DNA from 4 places in the Paenibacillus sp. NPDC058367 genome. Region 1 is predicted to be linked to each of the others. Evidence: riboswitches for the same ligand, from Rfam matches in the RefSeq annotation. Region 1 holds a riboswitch; each other region holds the start of a gene.
The links. Region 1 has a riboswitch for cyclic di-AMP ahead of ACFWMP_RS31115 (C40 family peptidase). Riboswitches for the same ligand answer to the same signal wherever they lie in the genome.
Positions count from the first base shown of each region.

Region 2: another riboswitch for cyclic di-AMP. It lies ahead of ACFWMP_RS25250 (hypothetical protein); the one in region 1 lies ahead of ACFWMP_RS31115 (C40 family peptidase).
Region 3: another riboswitch for cyclic di-AMP. It lies ahead of ACFWMP_RS26175 (TrkH family potassium uptake protein); the one in region 1 lies ahead of ACFWMP_RS31115 (C40 family peptidase).
Region 4: another riboswitch for cyclic di-AMP. It lies ahead of ACFWMP_RS30910 (resuscitation-promoting factor); the one in region 1 lies ahead of ACFWMP_RS31115 (C40 family peptidase).

Region 1 is NZ_JBHXIZ010000013.1:24,019-28,451, reverse strand. Features, by position in the region: gene ACFWMP_RS31130 (4a-hydroxytetrahydrobiopterin dehydratase) at 1-197, shown strand, start outside; gene ACFWMP_RS31125 (c-type cytochrome) at 289-645, opposite strand; gene ACFWMP_RS31120 (GNAT family N-acetyltransferase) at 773-1,258, opposite strand; gene ACFWMP_RS31115 (C40 family peptidase) at 1,515-2,006, opposite strand; cyclic di-AMP (ydaO/yuaA leader) riboswitch at 2,012-2,153, opposite strand; gene ACFWMP_RS31110 (C40 family peptidase) at 2,513-2,941, opposite strand; cyclic di-AMP (ydaO/yuaA leader) riboswitch at 2,995-3,133, opposite strand; gene ACFWMP_RS31105 (hypothetical protein) at 3,348-4,178, opposite strand; gene ACFWMP_RS31100 (M1 family metallopeptidase) at 4,190-4,433, opposite strand, start outside.
Region 2 is NZ_JBHXIZ010000005.1:433,421-437,853, forward strand. Features, by position in the region: gene ACFWMP_RS25240 (hypothetical protein) at 1-77, opposite strand, end outside; gene ACFWMP_RS25245 (hypothetical protein) at 94-585, opposite strand; cyclic di-AMP (ydaO/yuaA leader) riboswitch at 719-884, opposite strand; cyclic di-AMP (ydaO/yuaA leader) riboswitch at 1,305-1,494, shown strand; gene ACFWMP_RS25250 (hypothetical protein) at 1,685-2,095, shown strand; gene kdpF (K(+)-transporting ATPase subunit F) at 2,228-2,305, shown strand; gene kdpA (potassium-transporting ATPase subunit KdpA) at 2,318-3,994, shown strand; gene kdpB (potassium-transporting ATPase subunit KdpB) at 4,011-4,433, shown strand, end outside.
Region 3 is NZ_JBHXIZ010000006.1:170,749-175,181, forward strand. Features, by position in the region: gene ACFWMP_RS26165 (LysR family transcriptional regulator) at 1-592, shown strand, start outside; gene ACFWMP_RS26170 (potassium channel family protein) at 665-1,333, opposite strand; gene ACFWMP_RS26175 (TrkH family potassium uptake protein) at 1,347-2,642, opposite strand; cyclic di-AMP (ydaO/yuaA leader) riboswitch at 2,777-2,958, opposite strand; gene ACFWMP_RS26180 (CPBP family intramembrane glutamic endopeptidase) at 3,273-4,433, shown strand, end outside.
Region 4 is NZ_JBHXIZ010000012.1:46,916-51,348, reverse strand. Features, by position in the region: gene ACFWMP_RS30920 (HD domain-containing protein) at 1-978, shown strand, start outside; gene ACFWMP_RS30915 (TatD family hydrolase) at 1,090-1,860, shown strand; cyclic di-AMP (ydaO/yuaA leader) riboswitch at 2,058-2,287, shown strand; gene ACFWMP_RS30910 (resuscitation-promoting factor) at 2,569-3,732, shown strand; gene rnmV (ribonuclease M5) at 3,909-4,433, shown strand, end outside.

The sequences.
Region 1 (4,433 bases):
TCAGCCAATATATGAAGGGTATTGCTTTCGTTGATGAAGTAGCCACCATTTCAGAAGCCTTTGATCACCATCCACATATTACGATTGATTATAAGACAGTGACTTTACGACTGAAATCAAATGAGGAAGACGGTATTACAGCTCTAGATATTCGAGAGGCACATGAATTTAATGAAGCCTTTGAGAAAAATCGTTAGTGTCACCCAAACTCATAAATAAACGCCCGTGCGCAGATAGTGAACTATCTTCTGGCACGGGCGTTTTTAGTTGCTTAGGTAGTAGTTACTGTTACTTTTTCTCTGAGAGCCAGAGGGCGACGTTTGCAATCTCCTCAGGGGCTAGCTTTTCTTTAAAGGAAGGCATTTGACCGCGTCCTTTAGTGACGATACTGTAGATTTCTTCAGCATCATGCTGACCGCCTTCATTTTGAAGACTGGGTCCAACTCCACCTTGAAGCTGATCGCCGTGACAGGTGATACAGCTGGCTTTCACGGTTGCTTCGGCCTTTGCCGCATCCAATTGGACTTCCGGCATCGTCGGCTTATTCTGTTCAGCTACCTCTTCTTTACCTGGAAGTGTAAACATAAGTACTACCGCAAAGGCACAGGCGGCAAAAAACAAACCGCTCATGATCCATTTCTGCATCCCAGTTCGTCCCTTCTATGTAAGCTGCTCCCTACATTATAGCTCAAGGTGAAGCGTTATCATAGGGTTTGTGACAAAAAAATGAACGATAATGCCATCAAATCATTGAAAAATATGGAATTTAATATTATTTATCATAGACCATGCAATAAAAAGGTTTGTTTCCTGTGGGGGTTAGGCGTTCATACGTATCGGTAATCGTAAATCCACACTTTTGGTAAGTTCGGATCGCCCGCTGGTTCCAGGTCAATACCTCTAGATCAATCTCACGCTCAGGATAACGAAACAAGGCTGCTTGCACAATTGCATCCATGAATATTTTTCCTAGACCTTTACCGCATAGATCAGGGCGCATACCAATCCCCAAGCGAACAACACCTTCCATTGGAAACAACTGCGCGAATCCACACAAAATCCCTTGCCCATTTAGTATGGAGACATATTGCTCATTCCGTAGCTGAGGGTCACCGAACTCGATTCCAAGAGCCTGCATTTGCTCCCACGGCATCCAGCCGTAAATATTATAAGGGGCAGTGTAATCCCAGTTGCAAATCTCTTCCGCGTGACTGGTCTCCATAGGCGCTACATGAAAAGTAACAGAGGGATTTATCATAAGGTCAAAGGACCTCCTTTCACGGGCGAACTTTAAATGTCTTATATTTCTAGCTTAAAATACTTATGGTCCTTATAAGGACATCGAAGGCGTTTATGCTTGTAACTAATTATATACAAAAAAAGGCATGGTCGACTCAGAAATTTATGAGGATTATTGTTTTACAAATTCTGAGAGGGGTAAATACTAAATAAGACAAAAAACAAGCTCTTCCCCAAGAATCAACATCTTGGAAAAGAGCCTATGTACGATTTACTTATTGAACATCATCATTATCTTCTGTCTCAGAAGCAACAGAATGATAAGCATCCGTGCTCATAATTCGTTTAGCACCGATGTAGCGTTTCACGTAGTAGCTATCACTCAGGGAGCTAATCGTTACACCGCGTGAGGAAGATGCGTGTGCAAACTTGCCTTCACCGACATAAATACCGACATGGGAGACACCCTTACCACTTGTATTGAAGAATACAAGATCACCAGATCTTAAATCATCTTGGGAGATAGCAGTACCCATTTGATACTGGGAACCTGATTGGTGTGGTAGGTTTATACCAATTTTATCAAATACATACATTGTAAATCCGGAGCAATCAAATCCATTTGTGGAGATGCCGCCGGATACGTACTTAGTTCCGATGGTCTTGTCGATCACTTTATCCATTTTGGAATCCGCGAAAGCGCTTCCTGCTCCGATGGTGAAAATAATGGAAAAGCTAAGTACTGCTGCTGCTAGCTTCTTCTTCAAAAGTTTATACCCCTTCCGGATGCCTACGAGGTTAGCTTAAGGGTTCGGTTGAAGGTCCCCTATGACCCCTCTAAAAATGGAGGTCAATTCACCCAAAGTTGGTTCCCCCGTTTTCCTAATAGTTAGGAAACTCGGCTGATACTGTTGATTAGGAATAGCTTGTAATCAATACATGACAAAACCTTTGTAAATAACAACTTAATGATTACAAAAATGTTACTAAAATCTTACTGCAGTTATTGTAACAAACAGAGTGCCGCTTGGCAATCGTTTTTAACATAATCATGCAGAAAAATTCGTTTTTTTAAAGACAAAATGCATATGTAAGCGATAATATTAAACTAATTTTTATATTTATTGAAATTTTTATCAAATAAAAGTGTTTAAAGTCCGTTCAAGAGGTGTAAAGAATATAATAAGGCAAAAGAAAACCTGGATTCGATTAAGTCAATAATCAAACCCAGGTCTATATAATGTAATTGTGAGATTATAGTTGTGGGGAAGTATTAATCGTAGGCTATAGCTTGATATGAGGAAGTACTCATTACTCTTTTAGCACCAACGTAGCGATTGGCCCAGTAGGATTGGCTAAGTGAAGTGATGGTCACGCCATATGAAGATGATGATTGTGCGAATTTTCCGTTTCCAACATAAATGCCGACATGGGATACGCCGTTGCCCAATGTGTTAAAGAAAACTAGGTCACCTGAACGTAATTTACTTTTGGCTACAGGAGTTCCGACATTATATTGAGCTTTTGAAGTACGGGGCAAAGAAAGACCCACCTTCTTGAATACATACGTAGTAAATCCAGAACAGTCAAACCCGGCAGTGCTAGTGCCTCCGGTTTTATAGGCAACTCCAATTGTCTTTGAAATAACACTGTCCATCTTAGAATCTGCAAAGGCACTTCCTCCACCAATAGAGAACGCCATCACAAGTCCTAGCGCCGCAGCGACGCATGCTTTTCTTAAATTCTTCAAAAAAATTGTACCCCTTCCAATGCCTGTGAGGTTAGCTTAAGGATTCGGTAGAAGGTTCCCCTATGATCACTGCAAAGCGAGATCAATTCACCCAAAATATGGTTCCCCCACTTCCCGGTGCAAGGAATTCGGCGTTTTATGCACCAGATAGTGACTTATCGACATGACTACGACAAATACATGAAGTTATGTAGAAATCGTTTCAAATGATTACAAACTTGTTACCAATGGAACAGGACTTATTGTAACAAAGTCTTTACGATTTTGCAAATCCTCATAATTTGTCTATAACGCGAAAGAGTCCCAGCTCCTGATTCAGGAACCGGGACTCTTATATTATGTTCTGTAATGCTTCAAATTATTGTGGAAATGCTTTACTGTGCCATAGATGATATTGAGCTGAAATTCCCCACATTTTGAAGAGTGTTGAGGGCAGTGATGAAAGTTGACGAATAAGAAGTGCTGGTAGGCCAGGACAGAAGATACCCGTTATTCCGCACACTAGCAAAAGGATCAGGCCTGCTGCACCAAGTATGATTGAAATTCCTATTGCCGGAATCAGCGACTTCAAGCAAATGAATAAGGAGGAGAACATCCCCGTGCCGCTGGTATACCCAAACTGCATATATAGAAGGAACAGGCGCACGATAAAGATGTATATAAGCCATGCCAATACGTATGGAACTAGATGAAGTAACAAAGAGTAGTTCAGAAAGGAGGACAAGAATAGCCCGTACATTTTTGGAGCAAGCCAGTATAACGGAAGTAGAGCCAGCGCCCATTCGATTAGACTGAAGATAAACACTGGAAATCCATAAAGCTTCATACCTGGAAAAAAGAACAGGCCACGCTCTCCTTTTCGCTCCTGATGGAGTTCATGCAGTAATCCTGCCCTTATGAAGGGGGAGAGTAGCAGTCGTAAGACAACAAGCCCTAGGAACATCCATAACCAAGTACGTATCGCAGGATCTGTGTTCAAGTTGAACTGCCCTTCGACATAATAGAGTAGTCTGCCCATTCCGCTGCCTCCAGCGTCTTTATCTGGATAACGCAGTAGAATTGGAACGATAGCAGACCGGATGAAGCCGTACATAAAGTAGCCCCAGAGCAGTCGGTAGATGAAGAGCAGAATCAGAATATAAAATTGCTCCTTCATGCTTTGCCAGCCGCGGGTTATCGATGTTCTCACAATCATTCACCTCACCAGACAAGAGTTCCGAGCACGGTTTCAACTAGTTTAGTTACACTTAATGTCCAGCGGGAGAGCGTTTTGGGCTCTATTTCCGCCAGTCTGAAGTTATTAAGATGCTTGTTTTCTAACAGAATGGTATGCTCAGGATCAACCTCAGCAGAGAGAAGAAGCTTATCGCTTAACAATTGGAAGGTAGTCTCTGCTCCTTCACCGCTCCAGACCCGCTCTGTAGCAGAGCCATCGGCGAATGTG
Region 2 (4,433 bases), on a different contig from region 1:
GCCTCCATTCCATAGTGAATAGGCTCTGGTGAATCAAAGACGAATACTTCTATGCGAGATAGTCTTCGCTGGTCCATGACAGGTTTCTCCTCCTTAGGTTTCCAAAAGCTTAAGATTTACATGGTGAATGACGTTAGCCTTCTCTATACAGGCGAGCATTTCAGCTTCATTCTCACAGACTGCGGCATGCTCCAGCCATAGTCGGAATTTCTGTTTGCGTATAACGGATAAATGTAAGGGAAAGGTGTTGCCGGATCTCATTACGTACCAACCGACTGCAACTTCTTTCCACGGTTCCTTAAAAGCGGTGAGCCACGGAAAACGTTGGTGTGCTGACCAATCCTGCAGCTGTTGCTTTTCTCGGATATTTTTATATATTTCGTATATAATTGTTCGGTCCATACAGTATTCACAGGTAGATGGGCTGCTGAAATGGCGAAGTGATTCAATCTGCTTCTGACCAAAAGCATAGCCGACAATAGTTCTGTGATGATCCTCTTCGAACCACAACGCTCCAAAGCAAACATAATTTAGACTTATCGGCTCAAGTAGCCCTTGCTGAGTTCCCCAATAATAGTGTTTCATTCCTTTCACCCCGTCCAGCATGCTATCACCCTATAGATTCAGGTAACGCAAAAACCGCAGCAAGAGGAGGACCTCTGCTGCGGTTTTGGAATACAGGTATACACACACCTGTGCCAAAGCGTGGCGGATCAAGGGTCTCTCTCTTTACGCTTACGAGGTTAGCTGTCGGATTCGGACGGTGAGAGTCGCCCTACCTATGTGAGACTTGAACAGTCTCCTTCGGATTCACCCCAAGTAGGCCATGTGGCCTGATGGTTCCCCCGTTCCCTGCAAATGCAGGAACTCAGCGTTGAATGTATTTCGTGAAATAGATTCAACCCGAATCATACTCTTTTCAAGGTGTTTCTGTAAAAACAGAAAGTGTTCTTTTGAGCGCAATTTAAACCAAATCCTGCCTACTACGACGAAAAAGGGAACCAAATAGGTATTTATTGCGAGTTATCGGGCTTCTTCCTCGCTTAATCTCGCTTTCTTGTTTCCTTTCTTATATAGGCGATTTTTGGTGATTTCACTAATCGTGGTGAATAAAATCACATGGTATGACCGTTTTTCGCTAATGGATTGAAACTCGAGTAAACAAGAGATATAGAGAGATTGGATATCAAGTAAGCGCTATCCAATGCGAAAATAGTTTTTAATTTGCATTATTTTGGCATCAATCAGGTTTTACAATACTTCCTGCATAAGGGTATGATTACTCCTGTTTCAACAACAATCGAATATTTGATCCGCTTAATTTCCGATAAGGAAAGCGGGGGAACCAACAATCGGCAGACGATGTGAGAGTCGGAAGCCGGTTATGGGGTGAATCCTGTAGAAGATGCCAGTGAGCTCGCATCTATACAGGTAGGGCGACTCTCACCGCCCGAATCCGACAGCTAACCTCGTAAGCGTATGGAGAGAGGATGAGTGCAATGTGACCGCTAGCGAGCCACAGAGGAGAATCCTTTGTGGCTTTTTGCTGTGCTTTTTTAAGCAAAGCATTTATGGAAAACCTCACGAAGAGGTCGTTATATTCATCATTAGCGGTAGCTTTTTTTTCAAGATCAGGGTGATCAAGCTCTGATCTTACAAGCAAAGCATTTGAGGAGAATAAGAGATGACAGATCAGAATGAATATGTACTGGTATGTGCGCCAACGAAGGCAGGCGAACATTTTATTAAGCTTCTAAAATTCAGAGGCATTAAGATGGCCGGATTGACCAACAACTTGCCTGAGAAGGCCCTACTCGAAGAGATGGGGATTGAACAAGTCGTTCTAGTTGATACCCGCCATCAGAATACTTGGTTTCGCCCGCCGTTTCCGGTAGGCCGGGTATATCTGTTCGAGAGCAGCTTTACGTTATGCTGCCGTTACATTCAGATGTGCCGTACCTGGACGACACAGCCGATTTTTGTAATTACAAGCTCAATAAATCCTAGATTGGTCTATAAAAGACTTGGCGCGAGTTATGTAATCTATTCCCACAGCGGTGATGCTGATTTTCTGGTAGATAGATCACCTCATTAAGGATAAAAGAAGGAGTGCGGAAGATATGATGGATCTGTATATGGTGGCTTCGTTAGCTGTAATTTACGGGTTATTTTATGGATTTATGCGCTGGTGTGCAGGTGTAGTTGAGGATACGGGGAGGGATAAGCTGTGATTCTAGTAATCGCTGTTACCCTACTGCTGTTTATATATCTGGTTTATGCATTGATTCATCCGGAGAAATTTTAAGGAGGGGCATTCATGGGCATTTTGCAAATTGTTGCTGTAATCGTAATTCTCATCTTGCTGGTTAAGCCGATGGGCACGTATTTATATTATGTGTTTTCTAATGAACCGAACCGTACGGATCGATGGTTTGGAGGTATGGAAAAAGGAATTTTTAAGCTGATCGGCCTGAAAAAACGGGACGGTATGTCCTGGAAGAAGTATGCGCTCAGCTTTGTTTTAACGAATATCGTACTGGTTACTTTCAGCTATATCTTTCTTCGATTGCAGCGGGGTTTACCACTAAATCCGAATGGAATTGCGGATATGGAACAGACGCTTTCGTTCAATACGGTGATTAGTTTTATGACTAATACAAACCTGCAGCATTACAGCGGGGAGACGGGACTTTCGTATTTTTCACAAATGGCTGTCATCACGATGATGATGTTCACGTCTGCAGCGAGCGGATTTTCTGTTGCGGTTGCCTTTGTCAGAGGGATCACAGGACGGAAATCAGTCGGGAACTTCTTCGAGGATTTCGTTAAAGCACATATTCGTGTATTCATTCCTCTAGCTCTGCTGGTTTCATTGGTACTGGTAGGACTACATGTGCCGCAAACACTCAAGCCATCGCTTGAAGTCACTACACTAGAGGGGCAAACGCAACAAATTGCTATCGGTCCAGTAGCTTCTCTGGAATCGATCAAGCATTTGGGCACCAATGGTGGCGGCTTCTTCGGAGCCAATTCATCGCATCCTTTTGAGAACCCTAATCCACTTACGAACGTGCTAGAGATTCTCTCTATGTGGATGCTGCCAGCTTCGCTCCCTTATATGTACGGATTGTTTGCCAAGAACAAACGTCAGGGCTGGGTAATTTTTACCGCAATGATGACCTTGTTTGTTCTGCTATTAAGCCTAAACTTCTATGCTGAATCGAAAGGCAATCCGGCGATCAATGCACTAGGAATAGAATCTTCACAAGGTAGTATGGAAGGTAAAGAGGTGCGCTTCGGCATACCGCAGTCTTCCTTGTTTACTTCAGTAACAACCGCAGCTACGACAGGTAGTGTTAACAATATGCATGATACGCTGACGCCGCTGGGAGGCATTACGCCTCTTGCACTGATGATGCTCAACAATGTCTTCGGTGGTAAAGGTGTCGGACTGATCAATATGCTGATGTATGCGATTCTGGGTGTCTTCCTGTGCGGTCTCATGGTCGGCAGGACACCGGAGTTCCTCGGACGGAAAATAGAGGCCAAGGAGATGAAGCTGATTGCCATAGCGATCCTTGTGCATCCGTTCATTATCCTTGTGCCAACCGCAGCTGCGTTCCTGACCGATTTGGGGCAAGGGGCGATTACGAACACTGGATTCCATGGACTCAGCCAAGTGTTATATGAATATGTCTCTTCTGCCGCGAACAATGGTTCAGGATTTGAAGGGCTTGCAGACAATACAACTTTTTGGAATGTCACAACCGGGATTGTCATGCTGCTAGGTCGTTATGTCTCTATCATTGCAATGCTGGCGGTAGCAGATTCTCTGCTTAAGAAGAAGCCGGTTCCTGAGACGATTGGCACGTTCCGCACAGACAATGGACTGTTTACGGGAATTCTGATTGGTACAGTAGTGATTATCGGTGCGTTGACGTTCCTGCCGGTCATTGTACTCGGCCCCATTGCAGAATATCTAACCTTACGGTAGGAAGAGGGAGAATAAGATGAGTACTGTAAAAAGAAAAAAGCTGCTGACGGGACCCATACTCCTTAGCGCTGTAAAGGATAGTTTTATAAAGCTTAACCCAGTAACGCTAATCAAAAATCCCGTCATGTTCGTGGTAGAGGTCGGTACGATCATTGTCCTCCTCATGGTGCTGGCTCCTGGATATTTTAATGCAGAGCAATCGATAGGCTTCAATATCACAGTGTTGTTCATTCTGCTGTTTACAGTGCTGTTTGCGAACTTCGCTGAAGCACTGGCAGAAGGCCGGGGGAAAGCCCAAGCCGATTCGCTCAAGAAAACAAAACAAGATATCACAGCTAACAAACTGGTTGGAGGAGCGGTGAAGACAGTCTCTTCCTCCGAGCTGCGTAAAGGAGATATCGTCATTGTCAGTCAGGGAGAACTCATCCCTGGTGACGGT
Region 3 (4,433 bases), on a different contig from region 1:
TCTGCCTCCACTAGTTAACGCATATATGGAGAAATACCCAACTGCGGAGCTTAAGCTAATCACAGGCCGAACACATGAAATTGTCTCCTCTGTCAGTGAAGGAAAGTCAGATATAGGTCTGATCGCTTCCTCTATTCAAGAACCTGGACTGCGCTGTATTTCTCTGTTTGAGGATCAACTTCGACTGGTTGTTTCTGAGCATCATCCTCTGAATCAATCTGCCAAGCTAACCATGGATGATCTGTCCCGACTGCCTATGATCCTTTTCTCCAAAGGCACCTGGTACCGCCGTCTAACAGATGATCTGTTCCAGCGCTGTGGAATTGATCCAGACGTTCGGATGGAGATTGACTCCTTCGAAGCCATCGTGCGGCTGCTGCCGACAGTCAATGTGGCAGCGTTACTGCCCAAGTCTTATCTGCGTCCGCAGCTGTTAAACGGCGGTGGGCTGGTCTCTCTGCATATTAAGGAGCTGGAGCAGACTCAGCGAACTACCTGTCTGATTTACCGTGACGATGGAAGCCTGAGCACAGCGGCCCGCAGCCTCGTGCAGGTCACAGAAGAGATGTTTCTGACGGAACGAGAGAAATAGTACATACCTCTGAGTGCAACCTTAATTTAAAAAAGCCCTCCGTCCCATGTAAAGGACGGAGGGCTTATCTATTTAATCTTGGTTTACAACTTCATCCTCAAATCGATCAATACTTTCATTAGAACCAATGAGTACCATAACGTCGCCCTCACTCAAATGATCATGTGCCGTTGGAGCCACTATAATTCCACTTTCCCGGTTCAGGGCAACAATACTGCAACCATATTTCGCTCTTGTATTTAAATCTGACAAGCTTTTCCCGTTCATGCAAGACGGAACGGTCAGCTCGACGATTTTATAATCCTTGGACAGTTCAATATAATCCAGCAAATTGGGTGTCACGAGCTGATGTGCTACACGAATGCCCATATCCCGCTCCGGAAAAATAACCCGGTCCACGCCCAGCCTGGACAACGCACGACCATGAAGGATCGAGATCGCCTTGGCTACTACTTGCTTGACTCCAATCTCTTTTAACAAAATCGCCGCCAGAATACTTCGTTCCATATTGTCGCCAATCGCTACAATCCCACAGTCAAAGTTCCGTACGCCGAGCGAGCGCATAATTCCTTCATCTGTAGCATCAGCCACTACCGCATGCGTCAGGTGATCGCTCATTTCCTCCACACGCTCCTCATGGTGATCAATGCCGAGCACCTCGTAGCCCATTTCCATCAGCTCAAGTGCAAGGCTTGAGCCAAAGCGGCCTAAACCGATTACTACAAATTGCTGTGCTTTCATTTCGGATTAACTCCTATCCAATAATTATTTTACCTTCTGGGTGCTTATACAATGGTTTACCCTGTTTAGGTCCAAGCGCATACACTAATGTTAATGGACCTAGCCGACCTGCAAACATGGTCAGACAGATCAGAATCTTGCCGAAGATAGACAGTTCAGGTGTCAGCCCCATGGTTAGTCCCACCGTGGCAAAAGCTGAGGTCGTCTCAAATAATATCGCTAAGAAATTACTATCCTCTGTTGTGGACAGTAACATCGACACCGTGAGGACCAATAGCAAAGCGAGTAATGTTAACGTCAACGCTTTATAGATACGCTCCTGCGCCAATCGGTAACGGAACAGTACAACATCTTCACGTCCGCGCAGCATCGCGATTACTGCACCAATCATAATCGTAAAGGTTGTAGTCTTGACCCCGCCACCTGTTGATCCTGGAGATGCACCAATAAACATAAGAATAACCATAAAGAACTGTGAGGCTTGCCGCAGTCCGGCAATATCCACCGTATTGGCGCCAGCGGTTCGGGGCGATACCGACTGAAAGAATGCCGATAATATTTTGCCGCCGAAATTTAAATTCCCCAGTGTGCGCTGATTCGTAAATTCAAATATAAAAATAACTAAAGCGCCGATAAGAATAAGCCCTGCAGTGGTGGAGAGTACAACTTTGCTATGCAAAGATAATTTACGTTTGACACGAAACTCCACCAGATCCGACATGACAATAAAACCAATACCGCCAGAGACAATCAGAAACATCACCACGATGTTCACTAGCGGGTCATATACATAATCGGTTAAACTCCGGAAATCCCCGAAAATATCAAATCCAGCATTATTAAACATAGACACAGCATGAAATATTCCAAAATAAATGGCCTTGCCCAGTGGCATATCAAACGCCCAGCGTAAGGACAGAAGCACCGCTGCACAGCCTTCGATGACCAAAGAATAAATAAGTACTCTCCGGATCAGTCGAACAATCCCCTCCATAGAGCCTTGGTTCATTGCTTCCTGAAGGATCAGTCTATCCCGCAAGGAAATTTTGCGTTTCATCATCATGGCAAATAAGGTCGCCATTGTCATAAACCCTAAGCCGCCCACCTGGATAAGCACCATAATTACGGTTTTCCCAAAAATGGTGAATGTCGTCCCGGTGTCCAGCACCACAAGTCCTGTCACACAGGTGGCCGATGTTGCAGTAAACAACGCATCAATAAAACTAACAGCATTCCCGCTGGTACTCGAAATGGGAAGCATTAGCAGCAAGGCTCCAATCAGAATGATCGATGCAAAACCAAGCACCATAATCTGAGGCGGAGAGAGCTTCAGGAACTTTGATTCAGAAACCCTGCGAAACTGTGAAGCCACTACGCTCACCCTCTTATCAAAATTTAAAGAATTCCAACAAAAAAAGCACTGGAAAACCAATGCTACCCTTGGTTCCTGCAGTAAATTAGCCTACGAGGTTAGCTGACGGATTCGGACTGTGCAGGCTGCCCTATTCGTTCCTAGAACGAAATTCACCCCTGATGAATAAAGATAACGCCTATGGCGTATACTCATCTTTTCATTACTTCTTATGGTTCCCCCGTTTTCACCTGAAATTCGGCTATTTACAATTGCATACAAATTATATATGTTATTTCGATAAATCACAAAGACACTATTAATGGTGATTCATATGAAAAATGCGGTTTGGAGAGGATGTACCACTAAGAGTGCCTTTTCTCATCACTTTTCCGTGTTTTCCCTGCAATTGCATCGATTTTCATGAAAAATGAAGAAAGAATCACCTTAAATTCATGGTATATATTCAGTTACCTATTCTATAATATCTCTATTACCCATAAAAAGAATATACGATGATTTTTGTAACTATCATGGCACTAATACTATAATGGAACATAACATTGTCAGTTTACAAGGAGGCGTTACATGAATCCCGTTGGCCAGCCCTTACAGCAACGTGCCCTCTCCAAGAGGCTCATCATCTCGGGCATTATCGGTCTTATTCTATTTATTATGTTTCAAATTGCTCCCTCGGTGCTAAATAGCCCTGCCGGGGAAGATACTACTGTCATCAGTAAGGCGGAAGCCCGCGACAAAGCCATATCATTCGCAGAACAAAAGCTGAACTACACCAAAGCACCAACCGATCAGTGGAATGTACTGTACGATACGGACTCTTCCTTTTATGGTTATATGTCCCGCGAGAAGCTTTTGGAGGACTATACAAAAAAGAAATTGGATCAACGATATCCTTTTGACATTTTCCGTGTAACACTTAGTCCTTCAGCGGAACAAGAGCCACTGATCTCCGTTGACCTCAATATGTATACTGGTGCAGTTGTCGCTTTCACACAAGGAGCAGAAGGATCAGGTACCGGATTACCAAACAATGTATCAACCAGTGCAAAAGAAGAGGACAAGGGTACTACCTTATCACTTGCACAAAAAGAAAATCTTGCCCGTCCCTGGCTTCAGGAATGGGATGTAAATCCCGCCAAGCTGCAAATTGAATCGAATACGGGAAACTACGGGCTCGTGTATACAGATCGTTCCGTTCAGATCGGTGAATCCTTATTACACTATTATTTCGATTTCACTGGCGAACAGGTATCCAGCTTTAAAGCAGGATTCACCGCTCCAGCCTGGCATACTTCCTATGTAAAGGACCAGACCTCTCTCGCGGAAAAGTTTACTTTATTCGGCTATGGTTTGCCTACTTTAGCTTTAGGAATTCTGGCACTCATCTACAGCATACTTAGAAGAGAACATACCTCCTTTAAGCGTGGAATATTCCTAAGCTCAGCTTATTTTGTAATCATGATGATCAGCACCTATAATATGCTCCCTGAATCCTCAGGCGAAGGACTCGAGGCTCAGATAACTTCCGTCATAATGTTCATCATTTATGCCTTATATAGCCTCCTAATGTCCTCGCTGCTCTATTTTTCTTTAGTTGGAGGGGACGGCCTATGGAAAAAAGAAGAGGGGATGAACCCATGGCCTCGCGCTAAAGAGCCTGGCTATGGAAAATATGTTCTGGATAGTATCCGGGCTGGATACGTCTGGGCATTCGTGCTGCTAGGGGTG
Region 4 (4,433 bases), on a different contig from region 1:
CACGGTCCATTTTCCCATTCTATAGAAGAAGCTTTTGAAATGAATCATGAGGATTGGACTTGTCGAATTATTCTGGAGGACACAGAGATTACTGAGATCTTGCGTGATGTGGAGGAGGATTTTCCTCGTAAAGTAGCCTCTGTAATCGCTAAAACTTATGAGCATGAAATTGTTGTAAATCTGGTTTCGAGTCCGCTAGATGCTGATCGCATGGATTATTTGCTGCGTGATGCGTACTATACAGGTGTAAACTATGGAACGATCGACATTGATCGGATTTTAAGAATGCTGCGTCCTTATAATGGTCGAATTGTTGTAAAAGAATCGGGAATGCATGCCATTGAAGATTATTTAATGTCGCGTTATCAAATGTACTGGCAAGTCTATTTTCATCCGGTGACACGCAGCTCAGAGATTATTTTGCGACAAATTTTTCGTAGAGCCAAGGAGCTTTTCCAAGAGGGGTACAATTTTAGTTTCATGATTAATCCACTGGAGGATTTGTTCCGTGGTGAGGTGACAGTGAAGCAGTATTTAATGCTGGATGAAGCACTGGTACAGACGGCTTTTATGCAGTGGACGCTTGAGAAAGATGAGCTACTAAGCGACTTGTGTACCCGTTTTATTCATCGTAAACTTTATAAATATGTTGAGGTGGAGAATCTCGATACAGAAATGATTACTGAAATTCGCAGCAGTTTTGCGGCAGCGGGACTTCACCCAGAATATGATTTGGAGATTGATTTTCCGACAGATCTGCCCTATGATGTGTTCCGTCCGGGAGAAGCTTTTGACAATAAACAAATTCTGCTGCTTGATCGGCATGATCATCTGCGGGAAATTTCAGAGGTGTCGGATATTGTGCGTTCTATTAGCGGCATTCACCGTGGAAGATATCATCTTTATTTTCCTCAGGATAAGTTAAGAAATGCGCTTACGCGATTGCCTGCTTCTATTGCAGAGATTTTTGCAAAATAATACAAGAAAATATGGGATTTTTGACAAGAAGAGTAGAAAAATAAGATATCACGGATAGCGTGAAACTTATATTGTTATATATCTAAAAAAGAACAAGGAGTGAGGGTTAAAATGTTTCTGTTTGACACACATACGCATCTGGATGCACCTCAATTCGACGAGGATCGCGAAGAAGTTATCGCTCGTGCTGTAGAAGCAGGAGTTAGCAAGATGATTAATATCGGATTTAATCGGGAGACGATTCCCTCAACGATGAAGCTGGCGGAATCTTATGATTATATTTATGCGGCAGTGGGTTGGCATCCTCAGGATGCGATTGATATGAAAGAAGGAGATCTCGATTGGATCGCTTCTCTATGCAGTCATAAAAAAGTAGTGGCTATTGGTGAAATCGGACTGGATTATTACTGGGATACTTCTCCCAAGGATGTGCAACATGAAGTTTTTCGCAAGCAAATTGGACTAGCCCGTGAATTAAATATGCCGATTTGTATTCATGATCGTGATGCACATGAGGATGTTGTACGGATTTTACGGGAGGAAAAAGCAAATGAGGTTGGAGGCGTGATGCACTCGTTCTCAGGAAGCTGGGAAACAGCTAAAATGTGCTTGAATCTTGGTTTTCATTTATCCTTTGGAGGACCCATTACGTTCAAAAATGCAAGAGTGCCAAAAGAAGTGCTTGCGCAGACACCACTAGACCGATTATTGATCGAAACCGATGCTCCATATTTGACTCCACACCCCTTCCGCGGGAAGCGAAATGAGAGCGCTCATGTGAAGCTTGTAGCAGAGGCAGCAGCTGAAATTAAAGGGTTAACATGGGAAGAATTGGCTAAAATAACGTATGCGAACGCACTGGAACGATTTGGGATTGAGTGAAAACGGGAGCAAAACAGGTGAAAAATAGAGAATGGCCGATATATTAAACTTTTTTAATATAAAAACGGCTGAATATTACAATATTTTAACCATATTTTTGCGTAAACGTGGTTGAATCGTCCTTTACAACATGCATCAAAACAGGATATCATCTTTTCAGTGATGTGAGCTGTGTTATAGTGACAGCCATTGATTCATGGATCGTCTCGCTGAGTCTCCGTATGGAGAACGGGGGAACCAATATTGACCTACCGCATGCCTGTATTTTAAATACGGTTTAGACGTGCCGTAGGACAGTATTTGATTTCTTCACGTGGTCTTTGGGGTGAATTTAAGGGCAACCGCCATGAGCGGGTGACCTGAAATAGGGCGTCTCTCTTTCGTCCGAACCCGACAGCTAACCCCGTAAGCGCAAGTAAGAGAGGCAACCTCGTGCACAAGCATTCTCTATTCTGATATTGGAGAAGCCACGAAAGAGTCCTCAGTTGAACTCTTTTTAGGCTTTTTTATTTTTGAATAAATAGAATGTTGCCCACATACTGTTATATAACAGGGGTGGGAGTAGCTGTGCCGAGCAGGCGATCCATGAGCAGGAGACGCTAAGTTATTACGTGCGTGTCCTGTGACAATCTCAAATAGTTTCGTCAAAGGAATTCAGTCCTCATGATATACAATTGACGACGGGGCTATGTAAGGAGGATGGAGAGAATGGGCGTATTCCAACCAGAAGTATCCCATGATTCGCAGTCATCCAGCAGGTCTTTCGCATTACGGTGGGAGCAAGTAAATACTCGCGTACTTTTACTTGCAGGCGTGATTTCAGTCGCTATCGCGCTACTTATTCTGCTGTACGTACACGGTCAAAGTAACAAACAATTATTTTTAGTAATAGACGGGCAAACACAGACGCTTGAAACGCGGGAAGCGCTTCTTGGTGATGTGTTGGAGAAAGAGCAAATTTCGCTGCAGCCGCATGATGAACTATCTTTAGGTCTGAGTGATGAAATAAAAGACGGTGACCGTGTCGTTATCAATCGTGCGCAGAAAATTAGTCTTACTGCGGATGGAGCAACAAAAACGTTATATACGACCGAGGACACAATTGGTAAAGCAATTGAGAAAATGGGCATTACCCTAGAAGGTCATGATAAGATTTTCCCTTCGTTAGACACCACCATTTCTGCAAACATGGAGGTTAAGATTGTTCGCATCAACAAACAGACCGTACAGCGAACAACTAACTTACCCTTCAGAGTCATCAAGACAGCAGACCCCTCCCTTACTGTGGGAACAGTTAGAGTGGCACAGGCAGGCAAACCAGGCGTCATGATTCAGCATATTGAGAAGATCTACCAAGACGGAGAACTGGCCTCTATGCGCATGATTGGTAAGGAAGTACAAACGGTAACGAAAGATAAGATTATTGCCGTTGGTACCAAAGCACTTCCTAAGCCGGCTGTAGCTAAGACTACAACAACTTCCAAATCAAACACCACTTCAAAAACGGCTAAGGTTAGCGCTAAGACTAATAATGTCACAAGCAAGGCTGGCGTAGACTTTGAGTACAAGAAGATGATTAAGAACGTCTCCATGACAGCTTATTCATCAGAAGAGCCAGGTATTGGTAACAAAACTGCTTCCGGAACACGCGTAACGGAAGGTCGTACAATTGCGGTAGACCCGAATGTAATTCCTATTGGCTGGTGGGTATATATCGAGGGGCTTGGATTCCGCCGAGCAGAAGATACTGGCGGTGCCATTAAAGGCAATAAAGTAGATGTCTATTACGATTCACTGAGCCATGTGCGTAATTTCGGTCGTAAATCACGTACCGTTTATGTGATTGGACCTGTGAAGCCGGAGTTAAACTAGGCTGAAGCTTTTGCAAATTATTCTTTGATAAGCTATAGTGATGATAACCGTTAAGGAACGCCAGATGATCATTTCGTTGATCGCAGAGCAACCGCTCATCACTTATACATTCTTTAACCAAAAGAAGAGGAGCGAAACCTCTTCTTTTTTGCTTTTTTTGGAAGGAGTCAAGAGATATGATTAAGGAATTAATTGTCGTTGAAGGTAAGAGTGATACCGTCGCTGTTAAACGCGCTGTAGAAGCAGATACGATCGAAACAGGGGGCTCGGCTGTAGACCGGACCGTAATTGCGAAGATCGCGCTTGCTATGGAGCGTAGAGGAGTGATTATCCTTACTGACCCGGATCATGCGGGTGAACGAATTCGTAAGATTGTGTCCGCAAAGGTGCCGGGCTGTAAGCATGCCTTCATTCCTGAGAAGGACGCAACCCGCAAGGGAGATATCGGTGTGGAGAACGCTTCACCAGAGGCGATTCGTCATGCGCTGCGGAATGTACATACCTCTTTTGAAGGTGCACCTGCTTTAATTGGACTTGATGATTTAATGGCCGCTGGAATGCTTGTACACCCTCGGGCAGCTGAAAGACGTATGGCACTTGGTAATTTGCTTGGAATCGGATATTGTAATGGCAAGCAGCTGTACAAGCGGCTGGCGATGTTTGGAATTACGCGGGAGGAATTTGCCGGAGCTCTCGCCCAA